DNA from 3 places in the Streptomyces sp. Je 1-369 genome. Region 3 is predicted to be linked to each of the others. Evidence: riboswitches for the same ligand, from Rfam matches in the RefSeq annotation. Region 3 holds a riboswitch; each other region holds the start of a gene.
The links. A riboswitch is a leader RNA that binds a small molecule or an ion and turns the genes downstream of it on or off. The one in region 3 is predicted to bind cobalamin.
Positions count from the first base shown of each region.

Region 1: linked by a shared signal. The riboswitch ahead of NOO62_RS11745 (ABC transporter substrate-binding protein) and the one ahead of NOO62_RS09715 (cobalamin biosynthesis protein) in region 3 are both predicted to bind cobalamin.
Region 2: linked by a shared signal. The riboswitch ahead of NOO62_RS12520 (prenyltransferase/squalene oxidase repeat-containing protein) and the one ahead of NOO62_RS09715 (cobalamin biosynthesis protein) in region 3 are both predicted to bind cobalamin.

Region 1 covers NZ_CP101750.1:2,561,966-2,568,971, forward strand. The annotation lists gene NOO62_RS11720 (CHAT domain-containing protein) at 1-539, shown strand, start outside; gene NOO62_RS11725 (hypothetical protein) at 536-1,612, shown strand; gene NOO62_RS11730 (metallophosphoesterase) at 1,629-2,396, opposite strand; gene NOO62_RS11735 (ABC transporter ATP-binding protein) at 2,473-3,285, opposite strand; gene NOO62_RS11740 (FecCD family ABC transporter permease) at 3,282-4,307, opposite strand; gene NOO62_RS11745 (ABC transporter substrate-binding protein) at 4,304-5,365, opposite strand; cobalamin riboswitch at 5,431-5,617, opposite strand; gene NOO62_RS11750 (VOC family protein) at 5,646-6,104, opposite strand; gene NOO62_RS11755 (helix-turn-helix domain-containing protein) at 6,109-6,969, opposite strand.
Region 2 covers NZ_CP101750.1:2,735,101-2,742,106, reverse strand. The annotation lists gene NOO62_RS12530 (energy-coupling factor transporter transmembrane component T) at 1-515, opposite strand, end outside; gene NOO62_RS12525 (SCO2322 family protein) at 558-1,235, opposite strand; gene NOO62_RS12520 (prenyltransferase/squalene oxidase repeat-containing protein) at 1,232-2,467, opposite strand; cobalamin riboswitch at 2,588-2,713, opposite strand; gene NOO62_RS12515 (MBL fold metallo-hydrolase) at 2,738-3,832, opposite strand; gene NOO62_RS12510 (aldehyde dehydrogenase) at 4,047-5,513, shown strand; gene NOO62_RS12505 (ferredoxin) at 5,513-5,746, shown strand; gene lanKC (class III lanthionine synthetase LanKC) at 5,989-7,006, shown strand, end outside.
Region 3 covers NZ_CP101750.1:2,123,617-2,130,622, reverse strand. The annotation lists gene NOO62_RS09725 (putative cobaltochelatase) at 1-657, opposite strand, end outside; gene NOO62_RS09720 (cobyric acid synthase) at 654-2,192, opposite strand; gene NOO62_RS09715 (cobalamin biosynthesis protein) at 2,189-3,145, opposite strand; cobalamin riboswitch at 3,182-3,321, opposite strand; gene NOO62_RS09710 (hypothetical protein) at 3,470-3,694, opposite strand; gene NOO62_RS09705 (inorganic phosphate transporter) at 3,707-5,005, opposite strand; gene NOO62_RS09700 (class II aldolase/adducin family protein) at 5,242-5,985, shown strand; gene NOO62_RS09695 (alpha/beta hydrolase) at 5,996-7,006, shown strand, end outside.

The DNA of each region.
Region 1 (7,006 bases), 440 kb from region 3:
AGGAGCGGTCCCACCTGGTCATACGCACCGAGTCCGAGACCCTTCTCGAAGATCTCGCCGCTCCTCTGCTCAACGACGACGTCATGTACTTCTGGTGCCACGGCGCCTTCGTCGACAACGGGTCGCCCCACCCGCACCTCGCGGTCCGGCTCTCCGACGACCGGCCCATTGACGCCGACCTGGTCATGCGCAAACGCCGTCGGCACCGGGGCTCCGCCGACGCGGTCTTCCACCCCTTCGTCCTGCTCAACGCCTGCCACACCGGTCAGACCGCGCCGGGGCCGGGGCTCAAGCACCTCGGCGGGGTGCTGGTGAACCTGGGGGCGGACGGGGTCCTCGGGCCGCAGATCGAGATACCTCAACTCTTCGCCTCCGAGTACGCCTTCGCCTTCCTGGACCACTATCTCGGCGGCGACAGTACGGCCGGTGAGATCGCGATGGCGCTCGCCCGCGAGTACACCGACCGCTTCCACAATCCGCTGGCGCTGGCCTACTCGCTGTACTGCGGCATCGACAGCAGGCTGGAGATCTCCCTGTGACGGCGAAGCCGTTGAAGCGGCGCACGTCGTCCGGGAAGGTCCGCGACAGCGCACCCGTCTCCACGACCGTCGTCCGGCTCGACGAACAGGGACGGCTCTGCGCACCCGGTTCCGACGCCCCCGTCCGTCCCGACCGGCTCTCCGAACACCTCGGTCGCGTGCTCCGCGTCCCCGACCGGGCGACCGACATCTACGTCTACGTGCACGGCTGGCAGACCGAGCCCGACAGCGCCGTCCGCAGCGCGGGCCGGCTGCTGCGGCAGGCCAGGGAGCTGGCCGCGGCCCGGCCCGAGGCGTACGCCGGTCTGTCCGGCGGCTACCGGCCCTGGTGCGTCGTCGTCTGCTGGCCTTCCTCCAGCCTGCCGTCCCTGGCCGGTTACCGCCGCATCCGCGACCGCGCCCACGCGATGAGCGCGCCGGGAACCGGGCACGCCGCGCACGTCATCGGGCATCTTCTCGGCTATCTGGACAAGAAGCGGGCCGACCCCCGTGACCCCGCCGTGCTGGCCAACCGCCACGGCCAGTACCTGCATCTGGTCGGGCACTCCTTCGGCGGGCGGTTCCTCTGCGAGGCGGTGCAGTGGGCCGCCGACCCGCCCCGCGGGCCGCGGGTGCTCAGCTGGAGCACCGCGGTGGATCCGCTGCGGCCCTTCACGGTGGACAGTGCCCTCGTCTTCCAGATGGCGGCGCCGCGCGACAGCTTCGACGAGATGTTCCCCGCGCTGTTCCCGCGCGCCGGGCGGCCCGCCGCTCCCCTGCGCGGGCCGCTCACCCTGACCCACTCCCGGTGGGACCGCGCCACCGGGTTCTGGCACCTGCGGGCGGAGGCGGCCCCCGGTATCGGTCACTCCGGTGTGGGCAGCGCGCCTGTGCCGCAGCACTCCACCCCTTTGCTGACGGTCGACGAGCCGTACGCACTGGACGTACTCGACCATCGCATCGTCAACGTCGACGCGGGGTGGCGCTACCGCGGCGGGCGGGCGCGGCGGCTCTCCCTGACCGGCGCGCACTCCGACTTCCACCATGCCGAGTCCGCGCACCTGCTGCTCAGCCTGTCCGCCCTCTCGCGGTGACCCGGCAACCCGTCCCTCAGAGGATGACGGGGCGGTAGTGCGTCGTCAGGCGGCCCGTGTCGTCCAGGACGTGGAACGCGACGGCCGGGGGCAGGTCGCTGTGGACGTGGTGGGTCGGGTGGGACTGGGGTTCCCAGGGGAGGCGGAGGGTGGAGACCACTCCGGGGGCCACCAGGAGGGGGCGGTTCGCGAACGTTGTCGCCGCGGGAGTGTGCGCGTGGCCCGCCAGGAACGCCGTGACGTTCGGGTGGCGTGACGTCAGGTCGGCCAGGCGGTCCTCGTCGAACTGGCGGATGCCGTCCACGTAGGGCGTGTTGAGCGGGACCGGCGGGTGGTGGAAGCCGATCAGGACGGGTCGGGTGGGTGGGGTGTCGGCGAGGAGCGCGGACAGCCAGTTCAGGGTTTCGTCGTCCAGGCGTCCGTGGTCCTCGTTCGGCACCGATGTGTCGCAGAGTGCCAGGGTGAAGGTGTCCGTGGCGTGGGCCGTGTTGATCGGGGCCGTGCTCGGGGGCTCGCCCAGCAGGTGTTCGCGGTACGCCGGGCGCGCGTCGTGGTTGCCGGGGCAGGTCAGGAGCGGGTGCCGGGTGGAGAGGAGCTTGCGGGCCGCCTCGTACTCGGACGGGGTCGCGTGGTCGGCGATGTCGCCGGTGGCTATGACGGCGTCCAGTTCGTACGGGAGGCTGTTCAGGTACTCCATGACCGCCCGGGTGCGGTCGACGCTGCGTCCGCCGTCCGCCGGGCCGGTGTCGATGTGGGTGTCGCTCAGGTGCGCGATCACGATCATGGCAGGAGCCCTCTTCTGTCTGTCGGTGCCTCGTACGCGGTCAGTCTCCGTTGTCGCGCTGACTTCGCGGAACCATTTACGGCCGCAGGAAGCGCACCGAGGGGCGGCCGCCCTCCGGGACGCCGCCCAGGCCCGCGTTCTCCTCCGGCGTCACCACCGCCCTCACCCCGTACACCTCCGCGATCAGCTTCTCCGTGATGACCTCCGCCGGTGTGCCCGACGCGTACGCCGTGCCCTCCTTGAGGATCAGCAGCTGGTCGCAGAACATCGACGCCAGGTTGAGGTCGTGCAGCGCGATCACGCTGGTGACGGGGAGTTCGGCGACCAGGGACAGCAGGTCCAGCTGGTGCTGGATGTCCAGGTGGTTGGTCGGCTCGTCGAGGAGGAGTTCGCGGGGCTCCTGGGCCAGGGCGCGGGCGATCTGGACGCGCTGGCGTTCGCCGCCGGAGAGCGTGTGCCAGGCCTGGGCGGCGCGTTCGGTGAGTCCGGTGCGGGCGAGGGCCTCGCGTACGGCCCGCTCGTCGTGGGGCGTGGGCGTCGACCAGGCGCGGCGGTGCGGGATGCGGCCGAGGCGTACGACGTCCCGTACGGTCAGTTCGACCTGCGTCGCCGCGTGCTGCTCCACCACGGCGATCCGCCGGGCCACCGCTCGGCGTCCCGTGTCCGACAGGGTGCGGCCGTCCAGGGTGACCACCCCGGACGCCGGGGCCAGGACGCCCGCGAGCAGGCGCAGGAGCGTGGACTTGCCCGATCCGTTGGGGCCGAGGAGCCCGACGGTGGCGCCGGTGGGTGGGGCGAGGCTGACGCCGTCGACGATGAGACGGCCGCCCGCCTCCCTGCTGACCCGGTCCGCTCGCAGGCCCGTGTCGACGGTGCTCGGAGAGGTCACGTCGTCCTCCTCGTCCTGTACAGCACCGCCACGAACGCCGGTACGCCGATGAGTGACGTCACCACGCCGACCGGGACCTCCTGCGGGTCGAGCGCCGTGCGGGCCAGCGTGTCCACCCAGACCAGGAAGACCGCTCCCGCGAGCGCCGTGACCGGGAGGAGCCTGGCGTGCCCGGAGCCGACGACCGCGCGGGCCGCGTGCGGCAGGACAAGGCCGACGAAGCCGATGGCGCCCGCCGAGCTGACCAGGGCCGCCGTGAGCAGCGCCGTCGTGCAGAGCAGGACGAGCCGGGTGCGGGCCACCCGGACGCCGAGCGCCGCCGCGGCCTCCGGGCCGAACGCGAAGGCGTCGAGCGTACGGGCGTGGCCGAGGCAGACGACCAGCGCGGCCACGAGCACCGCGCCGCACAGCCACACGTCGGTCCAGCCGACTCCGCTGAGCGAGCCGAGGAGCCAGAACAGCACGCCGCGTGTCGTCTCCGCGTCGCCCGCCGTGAGGACGACGAACGACGTGAGCGCGGAGAAGAGCTGCATGGCCGCGACGCCCGACAGCACGACACGGTCCGTGGTGTCGCCGAGGGTGTGGCTGAGGAGCAGGACGAGTGCGAAGGAGCAGAGCGCGCCCGCGAAGGCGCCCGCGGAGACGGACACCACTCCCCCGCCGACGCCGAGGACGACGACCGCGACCGCTCCCGTGGACGCCCCGGACGACACCCCGAGCACGAAGGGGTCGGCGAGCGGGTTGCGGAGCAGGGACTGCATGACCGCCCCGCAGACCGCGAGGCCCGCGCCGCAGACGGCGGCGAGCACGGTGCGCGGCATCCGCAGGTTCCAGACGATGCCGTCCCTGATCGGGGTGAGCGGGCTGTCGCCCCAGCCGAGGTGGGCCGCGACGGTCGACCACACGTCGGGCACGGAGATGTCCGCGGGGCCGATGGTGACGGCCACGGAGACGGAGAGGACGAGCGCGGCGACCCCGGCGAGCCACAGCAGCGCCTGCCGCACGCGGGCGACCTCCGTCACTTGACCAGCCCGAACTTCCGCAGACCCGCCGCTACTTGCTCGATGCCGTCGACCGTGCGGATCGTGGGGTTCATGGCCTGGCCGCTGAGCAGGACGTACCGCTTCTTCTTCACGGCCGTCAGGTTCTTGGTCGCCGGGTTGGTCTCCAGGAACTTGATCTTCGCCGCGGCGCTCTCCGCGGACTGCGACTTGCGGGTGAGGTCACCGATGACGAGGACGTCGGGGTCGCGGTCGGCGACGGTCTCCCAGTTGATCTGGGGCCATTCCTCGTGGGTGTCGTCGAAGACGTTCTTCGCGCCGAGTTCGCGGGTGATGATGCCGGGGGCGCCGCAGCAGCCCGCCAGGTACGGGGCGTCGGAGTTGGCGAACCAGTACAGGAGCGTGGCGTCGGAGGCGTCGATGTCCTCGGTCGCCTTCGTGACGCGGCTCTTGAGGTCGGCGACCAGCCGTTCGCCGCGCTTCTCGACGTGGAAGACCTTCGCCAGGTCGCGCACCTCGCCGTAGACGGTGTCCATGGTGAGGGTCTTGACGCGCTTGCCGTCGCCGCCGCCGTCGTTGTCCTTGCCCGCGCAGTCGCTGGGCGAGACATAGACCGGGACGTTGAGCTCGTCGAACTTCGCGCGGTCGGCGACGCCTCCCTTGCCGACCGTGTAGAGGAAGGACGCGCTGACGAAGTCCGGCTCCTTGGAGAGGACCTTCTCCAGCGACGGGTAGCGGTCGGCGAGCCGCTCGACCTTCGCGTTCTCCTTCTCCAGGTTCTTCGGTACCGGGTCGGTCCAGGTACCGGTGCCCACCATGCGGTCGGCGAGGCCGAGGGAGAGGAGGATCTCCGTGGAGCCCTGGTCGAGGGAGACGGCGCGCTGCGGCGGTGCCGGGACCTTCGCGTCCTTGCCGCAGGAGGTGACCGTGACCGGGAAGCCTTCGGCGCTCTTGTCCGCCTTGTCCGCCTTGTCAGCCTTGTCGGTGGACTCCCCGGTCTTCTCCGTGGAGCCGCCGCACGCGGTGAGCGCGAACAGGCAGGCGCAGAGGAGGGCGGATATACGGGCTGTCGAGGACACGTGATCCCTTGAGTGTCACGGCTCATACGCGGAGCCTGGCCTGCGTCGGACCCCCGCCGCCGGGTGGGCGGCCGGAGGGCGCCAGCAGGTCTTCGGACTCGGGGATCGGCCGGGCGGGGCGCCTTCCCGGGCGTCTCGCGACACCCAGTGGCCGTGGCCCCGCCCGTCCCCCTCACCGCTGCGCGTCAGTTCCGGATTCGCACCGGATTCCCTGGCCCAGGTGTGGGTTTGACTGGCTTGCGCAAGTTATCACGCGGCTTGATGGGCCCGGCCCGCCGCCTTACGGGCCGGGCGTGGACGTCGGCGCGGGCCGCGGCTCACCCCGGTACGTACCGAAGGACCAGCGGTTGCCCTCCGGGTCCTCGATGCCGAATTCGCGGCTTCCGTAGGGCTTGTCCTCGATCTCACCGGTGACCTTCACGCCGGCCTCCACGAGTCGTCGGTACAGGTCGTCCACGTGGTCGGTGACGACGTAGGCGCCCGCACCGCCGGGCCTGCCGCAGGTGGCCTCGTCGGCCGGGTCGTACGAGCCGAGCATGACGCCGCCGCCCTCGGGCCAGTCGAGCTGGGCGTGGGCGACGCGGCCCTCGTCCTCATAGACGGCGGTCCGCAGGAAGCCGACGGTGCCGACGAGGAAGTCGATCAGGGCGGGGGCGTCCTGCGCCCGGAGGCCCGGCCAGATCGCCGGGGCGGGCGTGCTGAGCTGCTGTTCTGTCGTGGTGTTCCGGTTGGTGTCCATGCCTCTACTCTTCGCTCCTGGCGTGCGCCCCGGCTTGGATATTCCGGCACTCTTCGGCCAGCCAGCGGGTGGGGGTCTCGCCGGTGTACTGCCGGAAGTCGCGTACGAGGTGGGAGTGGTCGTAGTACCCGGTGTCGGCCGCGACCCCGGCCAGGTCCGGCGGGGCGCCCGCCGCGACGGCGCGGGTCACGGTGGCCTTGGCGTGCTGGAAGCGCATCAGGCGGGCGGCCTGTTTGGGGGTGAGTCCCGTCTCGGCGCGGAACAGCGCGGTCATCCTGCGTTCGCTGAGCGCGACGTGCCGGGAGAGGCCGCCGAGGGTGCCCGCGCCCCGGTGCCTGGCCAGCCACGCCCATGCCTCCGCGACCTCGGGGCGGACGGATCCGGCGGCGCGGTCCGTAGCCGCGCGCCGCCTCAGATAGGCCGACAGGAGGGCGAAGCGGTCCTCCCAGCGGTCCAGCTCGCACAGCCGCTCGCGGATCTCCGCGGCCGGGTCGCCGAGCACGTCCGTGCCGCCGACGACGAGCTGCCCGGTGAGCCCGGCGGCGGGCAGGCCGAGGAGGGCGCGGGCCGCGAGGGGATGCACGGCGAGCTGGATGCCCGCCTCGTGCTCGGGCTGGACGACGTACGCGGGGCTCTGGTGCAGGCCGCCCACGATGATGTCGGTGCGCGTCGCGTCCGGTCCCGTCGCCCGGTCCGGGGTGCTGCCGGTGGCGATGGTCCCGTCCAGGGAGAAGATCACCGTCAGATACGGCGAAGGGAGCCCCCGGTGCAGCCCTGGCCGCTGCCCCGCGGTGCGGTAGCCGACCGCGGAGACGACCATGCCGTCGAGCCGTGGAGCGGCGCGGACGAACTCACGGGAGTCCATGGGCCCAGTATGCGCGGAACCCCTCCATTACCCCTGT
Region 2 (7,006 bases), 610 kb from region 3:
ACCTCGTACAGCGCGCCCGGCAGTGACTTCAGCAGCCGCGCCGGGCTGGCCAGCGCGTTCGCCGCGCCGACGCAGATCAGCAGGCCGGCCAGGCGGATGCCGTCGTAGAGCGCGAACGTCAGGCCCTCCGCCGTCACCCGGCCGCCGATCCGCACGCCCCTCGCCCAGTCGGGCAGCGGCACCTCCGGCAGCGTGACGACGGTGTGCGTGCCGGGGATCGGCGAGCCGAGCACGATCGCGAAGACGAGCCGGATCGCGATGACCACCAGCCCAAGCTTCACGAACGCGCCGTACGACTTCGCCCACGGCGCCGACGTCCGCCGCGCCGCCACCACATAGCCCGCGACGCCGACCAGCATGCCGAGCAGCAGCGGATTGGTCGTGCGGGACGCCGCGGTGCCGAGGCCGATGGCCCACACCCACCACGCGCCCGGGTGCAGCGCGTTGCCGCGGTGCGCCTCGGGGGCGAGGCGGCGCCGCAGGAGGGCGGGCGCGCCGCCGCCGTGGTCCGTCATGGTGCTGTCCGTGTCGTGTCCGTTGTCCGTACGAGCCGCGCGTCAGCCGCGACGGCGGCGGGCCTGCCAGATCCCGGCACCGCCGAGCAGCGCGACGGCGGCGATCCCGGCGATCAGACCGACGGAGGGTCCACCGTCGCCGCCGTCACCCCCTCCGACCGTGTTGTCCGACTCCGGCTGCGTCTTCGTGGACGTACCGTCGCCGGCGACCTGCTCGCCGCAGCCCGTCTTCGGGTAGCCGTCGATCGCGCACAGCAGCGCCTTGCTGTCGTAGCGCAGCGGCTTCGCGACGGAGGCGAGCGCCTCCGCGCTGGTGGCGTCCTCGCCGACCTGCGCGCAGGCGGTCCGCCGCTTCGGCGGCGTCCCGCCGCCGGGGGCGTCGCCCGCCGTACCGAAGTCGACGACGAGGCCCACGCGCTTGCGGCCGTCCTTCGCCGGGGTGTCCTCGCAGATGGCGTCGAAGTCGACGGGGCCGCGCGGCTTCGCGGAGTCCTTCGAGTCGTCGGAGACCGAGAACCGGAAGCCCTGCACGTCCCCGTCCTCGGGGCGCGCGGTGCCAGGACCCTGGCTGGCGTACGTCCACTGCGCGCCGTCCCGCTCCCAGAACGACCAGTAGCGGTAGCCGGCGGCCTGGGCGGGCGCGGCGGCGAGGACGCCGAGGAGCGCGGCGAGGAGGACCCCGACGGCCAGGCGCCCGCGCCGCGCACGGCCCCGCGTCACGGCTGCTTCTTCTTGCGGTTGCCGCTGTACAGGAAGCCGATGCCGATGCCCGCGACCATGCCGACGCCGATGATCCACCAGACGCTGACGCCGCCGTCGTCGTCCTTCTTCTCGTCCGCGTCGGACGCGGACGACGACTTCGCGGAGTTCTCGGGGGCGGGGCCCGTGGCGTTCAGCTGCTTGACGAGGTCGGTGCCGCCGAAGTCGCGGGCGTCCAGGCCTGCCGCGTGCGCGGCGAAGATCAGCTGGGAGTACGCGGCCGGACCCGACTGCTTCGCCCAGTCCGCGGAGTTCTCCGCCAGCCAGTCGGCGGACTTCTTCGCCCGCTCGCTCTGTCCGGCGGCGGCGAGGGCGAGCACGGAGTCGGCGGTGTTGCCGAAGTCCGGCTGGTCCGTGGAGCCCGGCATCGACGACATCAGGTGGTCGTCGGTCTTGCCGAGGGTGTCGAGCAGATAGCCGACGCCGTTGCTCGCGGCCCGCGTGGCGGTGTCCGGCTTCGCGCACTTGGGTGCGGCGTCCTCGGACTTCTTGGGGGCGGAGACCACGAGGCCCTTGCCGAGGCTGCCGAGGACACCGGCGGCGGTGGCGTCGGCGTTCGGCGCGAGCTTGCCGGACTTCATGTCGGCGAGACCGAAGGCGCCGCCGTCCTTGCCGCAGTCCATGGCGAGCTTCGGCAGCGCGTCGTAGGCGGACTTGCCGTCCTGGGACTTCACGTCGGCGGGGTTGCGGCCCGCGGCGACGAGCGCGCCGACCACGATGCCGGTGGAGTTCGCGTCGGAGGGCAGCCCCGGGTTGTAGCCCCAGCCGCCGTCCTTGTTCTGCACGGACTTCAGCCAGTCGACGCTCTTCTTGACCGTCTTGTCCTGGCCGCCGAGCGCGGCGAGCGCCTGCACGGCGGCGGCCGTGGAGTTGCTGTCGACCGCCGTCTTGGAGTCGCACGGCTCGGTGGAGTCCGCGCGGTACGCCGCGAAGCCGCCGCTCGCGCACTGCTGGCCGGTCAGCCAGTCCACGGCCTTGGCGGCGGGCTCGACGCCCTCGGTGTGCTGGGCGAGCAGGGCGTACGACTGGCGGAACACGCCGTCGAACTTCGGGTCGGTCTTGCCGTAGAGGCCCGAGGGGAGGGCGGCCGACGGCGACGGCTTCGCGTCGTCCGCGATGGCGGCCGGTGCCGCGGCCGAGCCGAACACGGCGACGGCGGCGGCCAGGACCGCTGCGCTGCGACGAACGTTCATGATGGGGCGGGTTGCCTCTCCCTGCGGGGAGCGGGGCGGCACGGACCGTGCGAGCACGGCTACCGGGCGGCTCCGGCTCCGTATACCTCGACGGTGCCGCTCATCGGGGGCCGATGAAGCGAGCCGGTCACGTTCCGCGCCGGGCATTCCGGCTTGCCACGCTCAGTGGCATATACGGCTGCGGGTCAGCGCCGGAATCGCACCGGCTTCCCCCTGGCGGACGTGAGGACGACGCCCTCACTCTACCGGCCGGTCCGCGCACCTCTCGGGTCACACCGCCACGAACGCGACCGGATCGCTCCCCGGCACGGCCTCCGCGCGCCCCAGTTTCACCAGGCGCCGCACATGGGCCTCCGCCTCGGAGACGGCGATGGTCCTCGACCCGTAGGGGATTTCGTCCCAGGGGCGGTTCCACTCCATGCGCTCGGCGATCCGCCAGGGAGTGAGGGGCTCGGCGAGCAGGGTGAGGAGTCCGGTCAGGCGCTCCTCGTGGTGGGTCAGGAGCTCGTGGACGCGGGCGGGCGCGTCGGTGAACGTGCGCTGGTGGGCGGGGAGGATCTCGGCCGGGTCGAGACGGGCGACGCGCTCCAGGGAGTCCAGGTAGTCGCCGAGGGGGTCTCCCCCGCTCGAGCGAAGCCGAGAGCTTGGGGAAGGATCGGTGACGGTCTCCGATTCGGGGTCCTCGTACAGGCCGATGTGCGGGGTGATGCCGGGCAGCAGGTGGTCGCCGGAGAAGAGGCGGCCGTTGCCGCGCAGGCCCGCCGGGTGGTCCTCCTCCAGGTGGAGGCAGACGTGGCCGGGCGTGTGGCCGGGGGTCCAGATGGCGCGCAGGCGGCGGCCGGGCAGGGCGAGGAGTTCGCCGGGGGTGATGGAGCGGTCGGGCAGGGCGGGGGCGAGGCCGGGGAGTTTGTGGGGGCGGCCCTCGTCGCGGGCCCGGATCAGCGGGGCGACGTGGTCGGCGGGCGCGCCGGCGGCCGTGAGCTTGTCCACCAGGTACGCGTACCAGCGGTCCGGCGGGTTCGAGCGGGTGCGGCGGACCACGGACGCGTCGGCGTCGTGCATGGCGAGCCACGCCCCGGACGCGTCGCGGACCTGGCCGGAGAGGCCGTGGTGGTCGGGGTGGTGGTGGGTGATGACGACGCCGTGCACGTCGGCGACGGCGACGCCGCACGCGGCGAGCCCGGCGACGAGGGTGTCCCAGGACGCCGGGTCGTCCCAGCCGGTGTCGACGAGGACCGGTCCCGCGTCGGTGTCCAGGAGGTGGACGAGGGTGAAGCCGAGGGGGTTGTCGGGGATGGGGACCTTGATGCTCCAGACGCCGCCGCCGTGCTCGGTCACCGGCGGGTCCGTCAGCTGCGGGGTCATGGGGGCCTCGTCTCTCGTCGCCGGTCCCCTCGCCGGGGGTCATCACTATAACTAGAACTAGTTCCAATAGTCGCCCAAGTCGACTGCTTGGAAGCTGTGTTGCCCCTTCCGTCCGTGGACTCCACGAACTAGAACTGGTATCAGTTCTGAAACCGTGTCAGGAAACAGTGTCGGGAAACAGTGCCGGGAAACGCTCCGCAGGAGGCAGTCAGCCATGACCGAGCTCGTGGAACACGGACAGCTGTTCATCGGCGGGGAGTTGGTCGACCCGCTCGGCAAGGACGTCATCGAGATCGTCTCCCCGCACACCGGAGAGGTCTTCGCACGCGTGCCGCACGCGGCGCCCGCCGACATCGACCGCGCCGTCGCCGCCGCCCGCAAGGCCTTCGAGCACGGTCCCTGGCCGCGCATGACCGTGGACGAGCGCATCGAGGTCATCACGAAGATCAAGGACGGCTTCGCGGTCCGCCACGAGGAGATCGCCCGCGTCATCAGCACCGAGAACGGCACCCCCTACACCTCCAGCGTGATGGTGCAGGCCCTCGCCGCGCTGATGGTCTGGGACGCGGCGATCACCGTCGCCCGCGACTTCCCGTACGAGGAGCAGCGGGACGGCGTCCTCGGCAAGCTGCTCGTCCGGCGCGAACCGGTGGGCGTCGTCGCGGCCGTCGTACCGTGGAACGTCCCGCAGTTCACCGCCGCCGCCAAGCTGGCGCCCGCCCTGCTCGCCGGCTGCCCCGTGATCCTCAAGACCTCCCCGGAAGCGCCCCTCGACGCCTACATACTCGCCGAACTGGCCGCCGACGCGGGCCTGCCCGAAGGCGTGCTCTCCATCGTCTGCGCCGACCGCGAGGTGAGCGAGTACCTCGTCGGGCACCCCGACGTCGACAAGGTGTCCTTCACCGGCTCCGTCGCCGCGGGCAAACGCGTCATGGAGGTCGCCGCCCGCAACCTCACCCGCGTGACGCTCGAGCTCGGCGGCAAGTCGGCCGCCGTCATCCTGCCGGACGCCGACGCGGCGACCGCCGTCGCGGGCATCACCCCGTTCGCCTGGATGATCAACGGCCAGGCCTGCGTGGCCCAGACCCGCATCCTCGTGCCCCGCACCCGCTACGACGAGTTCGCCGAGGCATTCTCCGCCGCCGCCAGTGCCCTCAAGGTCGGCGACCCCCTCGACCCCGCCACCGAACTCGGCCCGCTCGTCGCCCAGCGGCAGCAGCAGCGCTCCCTCGACTACATCCGCATCGGCCAGGAGGAGGGCGCCAAGATCCTCGCGGGCGGCGGCCGTCCGGCCGGGCTCGACCAGGGCTGGTACGTCGAGCCGACCCTCTTCGGCGGCGTCGACAACTCCATGCGCATCGCCCGCGAGGAGATCTTCGGCCCCGTCATCTGCCTGCTGCCCTACGGCGAGGAGGACGAGGCGGTACGGATCGCCAACGACTCCGACTACGGACTCAGCGGCAGCGTCTGGACCGCCGACACCGAGCGCGGCATCGACATCGCGCGCAGGGTGCGCACCGGAACGTACTCCGTGAACACCTTCAGCCTCGACATGCTCGGCCCCTTCGGCGGCTACAAGAACTCCGGCCTCGGGCGCGAGTTCGGACCCGAGGGATACGGCGAGTACTTCGAGCACAAGATGATCCACCTCCCCAACGGCTATGAGGGGAGCGGTGCCTGATGGGAGACCGCTGGCACGTCGAGGTCGACCGGGCGGTCTGCATCGGCTCCGGAATGTGCGTGCTCACCGCGCCCGGCGGCTTCGCACTGGACACCGCCCGCCAGTCGCACCCCACCGCGTCCGAGACCGACGCCAACGAAAAGGTCCTGGAGGCCGCGGAGGGCTGCCCGGTCGAGGCGATCACGATCACGCTGGCGCACGGCGGGGAGGTCGTGTTCCCGCCCGAGGAGTGACCCGGACCGTCCCGGAGGAGTGACCGGGCACGTTTCCGACTCGTTGACACCCGCGCCCCGTTCCTCCTCATGGCGGCGCGGGTGTCGCCATTTGTCCGGGACGCGGATATTCTGTGCTCTCGAACATGAGCGAACGTGACTTTACCCATGCGTTCCGCACGGCGATGTGATGACAGTCGTGACTGTTCCGTCCCCTGGCGCCCTGGAAATCTCTGTGCCACGCCGAGCAGAGAGGGGACGCCATGGACAAGCGGTACGAGGTCTACTGTCTGGCCGACAGGCACTTCTACGAGACCCCGGACCGGCTGTCGTCCAAAGGCGCCCCGGGCGCCACCGAGTTCCCGGTGGCAGGCAGGCCCGTCCCCGAAGGATGGCGCTCCGGACGCGTCGGCGACTGGCTCTCCCTCGTCCCCGTGGACGACGAGGGAGCCGCGCTGCCCGCGCCCCAGCAGGGCTGGAAGATCCACGTCTCCGCGACCCTCGAGAACGCGGACCGCGTCGCCTCGGCCGTCTGGGACTACTGCGTGCCCCGCCGCATCCCCTTCAAGTTCGTGCCGGGCAGACACCTCCTGCACCTGCGCAACAGCAAGTACGCGGGCCGCGACCACAGCGGCAAGGCCGTCACGGTCTACCCCGCGGACGAAGCACAGCTACAGGAGATACTCGACGACCTCGGCGACCGCCTGGAGGGCACCGAGGGCCCGTACATCCTCACCGACCTGCGCTGGCGGCAGGGCCCGCTGTACGTCAGGTACGGCGCCTTCACCCGGCGCATGTGCGACAACGGCAAGGGCACGATGGTGCCGGCCATCGAGGACGGCGAAGGACAGCTCGTCCCCGACCCGCGCGACCCCGCCTTCAAGGTGCCCGCCTGGGTGACGCTGCCGTCGTTCCTCGAACCGGCGCTCGCGGCCCGCAACACGACGACCGTCACCGACCTGCCGTACCGCATCGAGAAGGCCCTGCACTTCTCCAACGGCGGCGGTGTCTACGCGGGTACCGACACCCGCGACGGCCGCAAGGTCGTCCTCAAGGAAGGCCGCCCGCACGCGGGCCTCGCCGCCGACGGAGCCGACGCCGTCGCCCGCCTCGAACGCGAGAAGACCGCCCTGGAGACACTCTCCGGACTCGGCGTGGCCCCCGAGGTGCGCGACTGGTTCCTCCTGGACGGCCACCGCTTCCTCGTCATGGACTTCCTCGAAGGGGCCACCCTCAACTCGTTCTTCGCCCACCGGCACCCGCTGTGCACCAGCAGGCCGG
Region 3 (7,006 bases):
CGCGAGCCGTCGCCGTACGACCTCGACGCGCTGGTCCGTCTCGCGGGACGCGGCCACCTCGACGGTGAGACCGAACCGGTCGAGCAGCTGCGGCCGCAGCTCGCCCTCCTCGGGGTTCATCGTGCCGACGAGCAGGAACCGCGCGGCGTGCCGCACGGACACGCCTTCGCGCTCCACGTACGAGGCGCCCATCGCGGCCGCGTCGAGCAGCAGGTCGACCAGGTGGTCGTGGAGGAGGTTGACCTCGTCCACGTACAGGATGCCGCGGTGCGCGTCGGCGAGCAGTCCGGGCTCGAAGGCCTTCACGCCCTCCGCGAGGGCCCGCTCGATGTCGAGGGCGCCGACGAGCCGGTCCTCGGAGGCACCGACCGGCAGCTCGACCATGCGCGCGGGGCGCGCGGTGGCACCGGCCGACTCGTGCGGGCCGTCGGGGCAGTCGGGGTCGGCGGCCGCCGGGTCGCACGAGAAGCGGCATCCGGCGACGACCGGCACCTCCGGCAGCAGCGCGGAGAGCGCGCGCACGGCGGTGGACTTGGCGGTGCCCTTCTCTCCCCGTACGAGCACGCCTCCCACGGCGGGCGATACGGCGTTCAGCAAGAGCGCGAGCCGCAGGTCGTCCTGCCCGACGAGGGCGGTGAACGGATACGGGGTACTCACAGAGCCTCCTTGGTGCGTTCTGGTGCTGCCGGCGGTGCTCCGGGCGCGATGAACGGCAGGCCCGCCGGCGGGCCCTGCTCGATGAGCCTCCACAGCGCGTCCGTGTCGGCGTGTTCTTCGATCAGGTCGCCCAGCAGGTCGAGCTGCTCCTCGCGGAGCGTGCCGAAGCTGGTGTCGGGGGCGGGCACGAAGCGGCGGCCCGCCGCGCGGGCGACCTCGGTGAGGAACCGGCGCCGGAACGCGTCGCTCTCCAGCGACCCGTGCCAGTGCGTGCCCCACACCTCGCCGACCCGGCAGCCGTCCAGGAAAGGTTCGCCGCCCGTGACTTCGGCGACGCCGTGGTGGATCTCGTACCCCTCGACGGGCTCGCCGAGCGCCTCGCCCACCGGCCGGGCGAGAGTCTTCTCGCGGGCGAACCGCACCCGCACCGGCAGCAGCCCGAGCCCGTCGACGGAGCCGGCCCGCGACTCGACCTCGTCCTCGATGTGCTCGCCGAGGACCTGGAAGCCGCCGCAGATGCCGAGCACCGGGCGCCCTTCGGCGGCGCGGCGCGCCAGGGCGTCCGCGAGGCCGCGCTCGCGCAGCCACCGCAGGGCCTTCACCGTGCCGCGGGTGCCGGGCACCACCACGAGGTCGGCGTCGACGAGTTCTTCGGCACGGTCCACGAACCGCACGACGACGCCGGGTTCGGCGGCCAGCGCGTCCACGTCGGTGAAGTTGGACATCAGGGGCACGGCGCACACGGCGACGCGCAGTACGTCATCGCCGACGGGCGGGGCGACGACGGACTCGCGCACGGCGCCCCGCAGGGACACCCGCAGGCCGTCCTCCTCGTCGATGCCGAGCCCGTGCTGGAACGGCAGCACGCCGTACGTGCGCCGCCCGGTGAGACCGAGCAGCATGTCGAGTCCGGGTTCGAGGAGGGAGACGTCGCCGCGGAACTTGTTGACGAGGTACCCGGCGACCAGCCCCTGGTCGGCCGCGCTCAGCAGCGCCGTCGTCCCGAAGAACGACGCGAAGACCCCGCCGCGGTCGATGTCCCCGACCACGAGCACGGGGAAGCGGGCGGCCCGCGCGATGCCCATGTTCACGATGTCGGTGCGCCGCAGATTGATCTCGGCGGGGCTGCCCGCGCCCTCACAGATCACGGCGTCGTACGTGCTCCGGAGCTCTTCGAGGCAGCCCACGACGGTGTCGAGCAGCGCCGCCTGACGCCCCCCGTGGTAGCCGCGCGCGCTCATCTCGCCCACGGGTTTGCCCATGAGGACGACCTGGCTGGAGCGGTCGCCGCCCGGCTTGAGCAGCACGGGGTTCATCAGCGCGCTCGGCTCGACGCGGGCGGCCTGCGCCTGCATGGCCTGCGCGCGCCCGATCTCGGCGCCCTCGCGGGTCACGAAGGAGTTGAGGGACATGTTCTGCGCCTTGAACGGCGCGACGGACACACCCTTGCGCGTCAGCCACCGGCAGATGCCGGCGGTGACGACGCTCTTCCCGGCGTCCGACGTGGTTCCGGCGACGAGCAGTCCACCGCTCACGAAGCTCTCCTTGACCTCAGTCGGGCGACGCCCGAGACGACGGCGACGCCGAGAGCCAGCCGGCTCACCCGCCGGGACAGCCGCACCGCGCGCTCGATGTCCCGCACGTGTACGTCGCGCCCGTCCGCGTTGAGTACGGGCCGGTGCTCGACCCGTCCCGCGTACGAGAGGGTCCCCCCGAGGCGTACGCCCAAAGCCCCCGCGAAGGCGGCCTCGACGGGACCGGCGTTGGGGCTCGGGTGTTTCGCGGCGTCGGAGCGCCAGGCGCGCACCGCACCGGAAGGTGCGTCGCCCGCCAGCACGGCCAGCGCGGCGGTGAGCCGCGACCCCGGCCAGCCGAGGACGTCGTCGAGGCGCGCGGAGGCCCAGCCGTAGCGCCGGTAGCGCGCGGACTTGTGGCCGACCATCGCGTCGAGGGTGTTCACGGCACGGAAGGCGACGAGCCCCGGCACGCCGCCGACGGCGCCCCACACGAGCGCTCCCACCACGGCGTCCGAGGTGTTCTCGGCGACGGACTCCACGACGGCCCGCGCGATCCCGTCGGCGTCCAGGGCCTGCGGGTCCCGCCCGCACAGATGGGGCAGCCGCTCCCTGGCGACCTCGATGTCGCCGGCCTCCAGCGCCCCGCCGACGGCCCGTGCCTCGCGGCCCAGCGAGGTTCCGCCGAGCACGGCCCAGGTCGCGGCGGCGGTGAGCGCCACGGTTCCGGCGCGTCCTGCGGCGGAGCGGCGTACGAGAGCGGAAGTCAGCGCGGCGGCACCTGCCGCGCCCCCGGCGCACACCGCGGCGTGCAGGGCGCCCCACCCGCGGTGGTCCCGCCACAGCACCTGTTCGACGGCGTCCGCCGCCCGCCCGAATACGGCGACCGGATGGCCCCGGCGGGGATCGCCGAGCAGCAGGTCACCGAGGAATCCGGCGGCGGCGCCGTACGCGAAATCGCGATCGGCACTCATGGCGTTGTGTGTCCTCACTCAGGGTGTCCGCGCCCTGGTTCGACGTGTATCGGCGGCGAGAGTTCCTGGCTTCCGGGGAGTGGCTCCCCGGTGACAGTGGCGGGACCGCGCCGGATTCGCACCGGCTTCCTCTTCTGCCGCCGTAGTTGGCCCGGGCAGTCCACCACGCCCCGCGAACGCCCGTCAACTCGCTGTTGACCTGCGACGGGAGAGTGTGTTGGGACCCACAGGCGGGTCCACCGGCGGGTCCACACACGCGGCCCGCACGCAGGAGGGGCGCGGAGCGTTTCGCACGCTCCGCGCCCCTCCGGGAAAACGCTGCCGTCAGGCGACGATCAGATAGATCCCGTACGCCACGGCCGCCGCGCACAGCGCGAAGCAGGCGTACGCGCCGGTGCGCGCCATGGCCGCCGAGCCGCCGGAGGCGGTGGTCGCCCTCTCCTGCTGGGAGAGGCCGACGATGCCGAGGGTGAAGAGGCCCACCAGGGCCACCGTCACCGCGAGGCTGACGCCGAAGACGGAGCCGAGAGCCGCCCAGTCGATGTTCATGCTGATCTGTCCTTACACCGTCGCGGGCCGGGCGGGGTCCGCCATGGCGCCGGTCGTGGTCGTGGTCGGGGCCGAGACGCCGGCCTTGACGGTCTCGTCCGGGACGGGCGAGGCGGCCAGGGTGCCCGCGGGGGGCGGCGTGACGGCGGCGATCGCGGTGGTCACGACGCCCGCGGGCTCGGCGGCCGGAGTGTTCCCGTCCGCGCGGAACTCGTCGTCGGTGACGTTGGTGTGGTCGATGGCGTTGCGCCGCGAGAGCACCCAGATGACGGCCGAGCCGCCGATGAGGAGCGCGGCCGTGACCGCGATGCCCCAGGGGCCCTGCTTGGTGAGGAACTCGGCGCCCGCGCCGACCAGACCGGCGGCCGGCAGGGTCAGGCCCCACGCGACGAACATGCGGGTCGCGGTCGACCAGCGGACGACGCCTCCCTTGCGGCCGAGGCCCGCGCCCATCACGGCGCCGGAGCAGACCTGCGTGGTGGAGAGGGAGAAGCCGATGTGCGAGGAGGCGAGGATCGCCGTCGCGGCGCTGGTCTGGGCGGCGAAGCCCTGCTGCGGCGCGAGGTCGGTGAGGCCCTTGCCCATGGTGCGGATGATGCGCCAGCCGCCGAGGTACGTGCCGAGCGCGATGGCGACACCGGCCGAGACGATGACCCACATCGGGGGGTTGGCGCCGGGGTTCAGGGCGCCGCCCGTGATGAGGGCGAGCGTGATGATGCCCATGGTCTTCTGCGCGTCGTTCGTGCCGTGCGCCAGCGAGACGAGGCCCGCGGAGGCGATCTGGCCCGCGCGGTACCCCTTGGCGGTGGCCTTCTGGTCCGTGTTGCGGCCGATGCGGTACGTCAGGCGCGTGGCCAGCGTCGCGGCGATGCCCGCCACGAGCGGGGCCGCGACGGCCGGGATCAGGATCTTGGTGACGACGGTGCCGCCGTTGATCGACGACCAGCCCATCGACATGACCGCGGCGCCGATGAGGCCGCCGAAGAGGGCGTGGGAGGAGCTGGAGGGCAGGCCCACCAGCCACGTCAGGAGGTTCCACAGAATCGCGCCGACGAGCGCGGCGAAGATGACCTCTGTTTTGAGGCCGTCCTCATTGACGATGCCGCCGGAGATCGTCTTGGCGACTTCCACCGAGAGGAAGGCGCCGACGAGGTTGAGCACGGCGGACATGGCCACCGCCGTCTTGGGCTTCAGAGCGCCGGTCGAGATGGTCGTCGCCATCGCGTTGGCAGTGTCGTGGAAACCGTTCGTGAAATCGAACACGAGAGCGGTAACGATCACGATCCCGAGGAGAAGCGTGATGTGTTCCATTTACCCAGGCTTCTGTTGGACGTCAGTGGCAGGTTGAACGTAGGCAATCCGGGTGAACGGAAAGTGAACTGGGCCGGGCGGTGCGGTGACCCGAAGCGGAGTGCCCTCACCTCGCGCGTTCCAGGTGTACGACAGCAATCGTAAGGAGCGGGGGAGGGGGGCCCGCAAACCGGGCGGAATGTCGTGCTCCGCCATCCGGCGGCCGCCGCCGCGCCGCCCCCTGGCAGGATCGCCGCATGACTGAGCAGCGGCAGCAGCGGCAGCACGGGGACGAAGGCAACGGCGACGCCATCGGGGAAGCCTGGGGCGAACTCGTCGGGACGGCCCGCAGGACGGTCACGGACGGCCTGGTCGTCGGCACCTCCGGCAACGTCTCCATACGCGTCGGCGGCACCGTCCTCGTCACCCCGAGCGGAGTGCCGTACGACCGGCTGCGCCCCGAGGACGCGGTCGGCGTCGACCTCGAAGGACGGCAGCTCCTCGGTGACCTCTCGCCGACCAGCGAGCTGCCCATGCACCTCGCGATCTACCGCAACACCTCCGCGCGCGCCGTGGTCCACACCCACGCGGTGCACGCCACGGCCGTCTCGATGCTGGTCCCGGAGCTCCCCGCCGTGCACTACATGACCGGCATCCTCGGCGGCCCGCCCCGCGTCGCGCCCTACGCGCTGTACGGCACCGAGGAGCTGGCCGAGAACATGCTCGGCGCCCTGCGCGACCGCACGGGATGCCTCCTCCAGAACCACGGAACGGTCACCTACGGAGACACCCTCTCCCAGGCGTACGACCGCACCGCACAGCTGGAATGGATGTCCCGCCTCTGGCTCACGGCCGCCGCGGTCCCCGGCCGCGCCCCGACCCTCCTGTCCCCCTCCCAGCTGCGCGAAGCGGAAGACCGGCTGAAGGGGTACGGCCAGCACCGGAGTGATCCGGTCACCCCGGGGACACCGCCCACTGGCCCCGGAGCCCTCCGCCCATAACACTGGGACGGTGCGCCCAGCCAAAGCGACGGCAGCGGCCGTCACCGCAGTAACAGCCGCCCTGGGGACGGCCGCGGCCGCCATCGCGGCGGGCCGTTTCGCCAGCGACGCCGCCCTCAAGGCGCCCGCGGGCCGACCCCTGCCCACCGAGCCCCGCCTCACCGTGCACGCCACGGCCGCGGGCCAGATCAGCCTCACCCGCGCCCTGGCGAGCCTGCGCCCCGGCACGTACGGCCTGAGCGGCAACGGCACCCACGCCGTCGTCGGACCCGTCCTGGAGTCCGCCCCGCACGAGGCCGACACCGTCGTACGCCGCCTCGAAGCCGTCACCCACGGCGTCCTGGAACCCGGCGCCCGCGTCTGGCTCACCCCCCAGGTCCACATCGGCGACCCGCGCACCGCACTCGGCCTCGACCACACCGACGTCGTCATCCCCGGCGAACTCGGCGGCCTGCCCGCCTGGTTCGTGCCCGCCGCGCGGGACACCTGGGTCATCACGGTGCACGGCCTCGGCACCACCCGCGAGCACCCCATGGTCGTCATGGACTTCCTGAACCGCCTGCGGGTCCCCGTCCTCGACCTCGCCTACCGCGGCGACCTCGGCGCGCCCCGCTCCCCGGACGGCCTCGGCCACCTCGGCGAGACCGAGTGGCGCGACCTGGACGCCGCCATCCGCCACGCCGTGCGCAACGGCGCCGAGCGCGTCGTCCTGCACGGCTGGTCCACGGGCGCCGCCATGTGCCTGCACGCCGCCGCGCACTCCGCGCTCCGCGACCGCATCAGCGGCCTCGTCCTCGACTCGCCGGTACTGAACTGGGAGGTCACCCTGCGGGCCCTCGCCGGCGCCCGGCGCACCCCGGGACCCCTCCTTCCGCTTGCGGTCCGTGCGGCACAGGGGCGCACGGGTCTGCGCGGCGACCGGATCCTGGCGTCCGCGGGACCCGACGCGCTGAGGGTGCCCACCCTCGTCGTGCACGGACCCGACGACACCGTCGCCCCCTGGGCCTTCTCCCGCCGGATG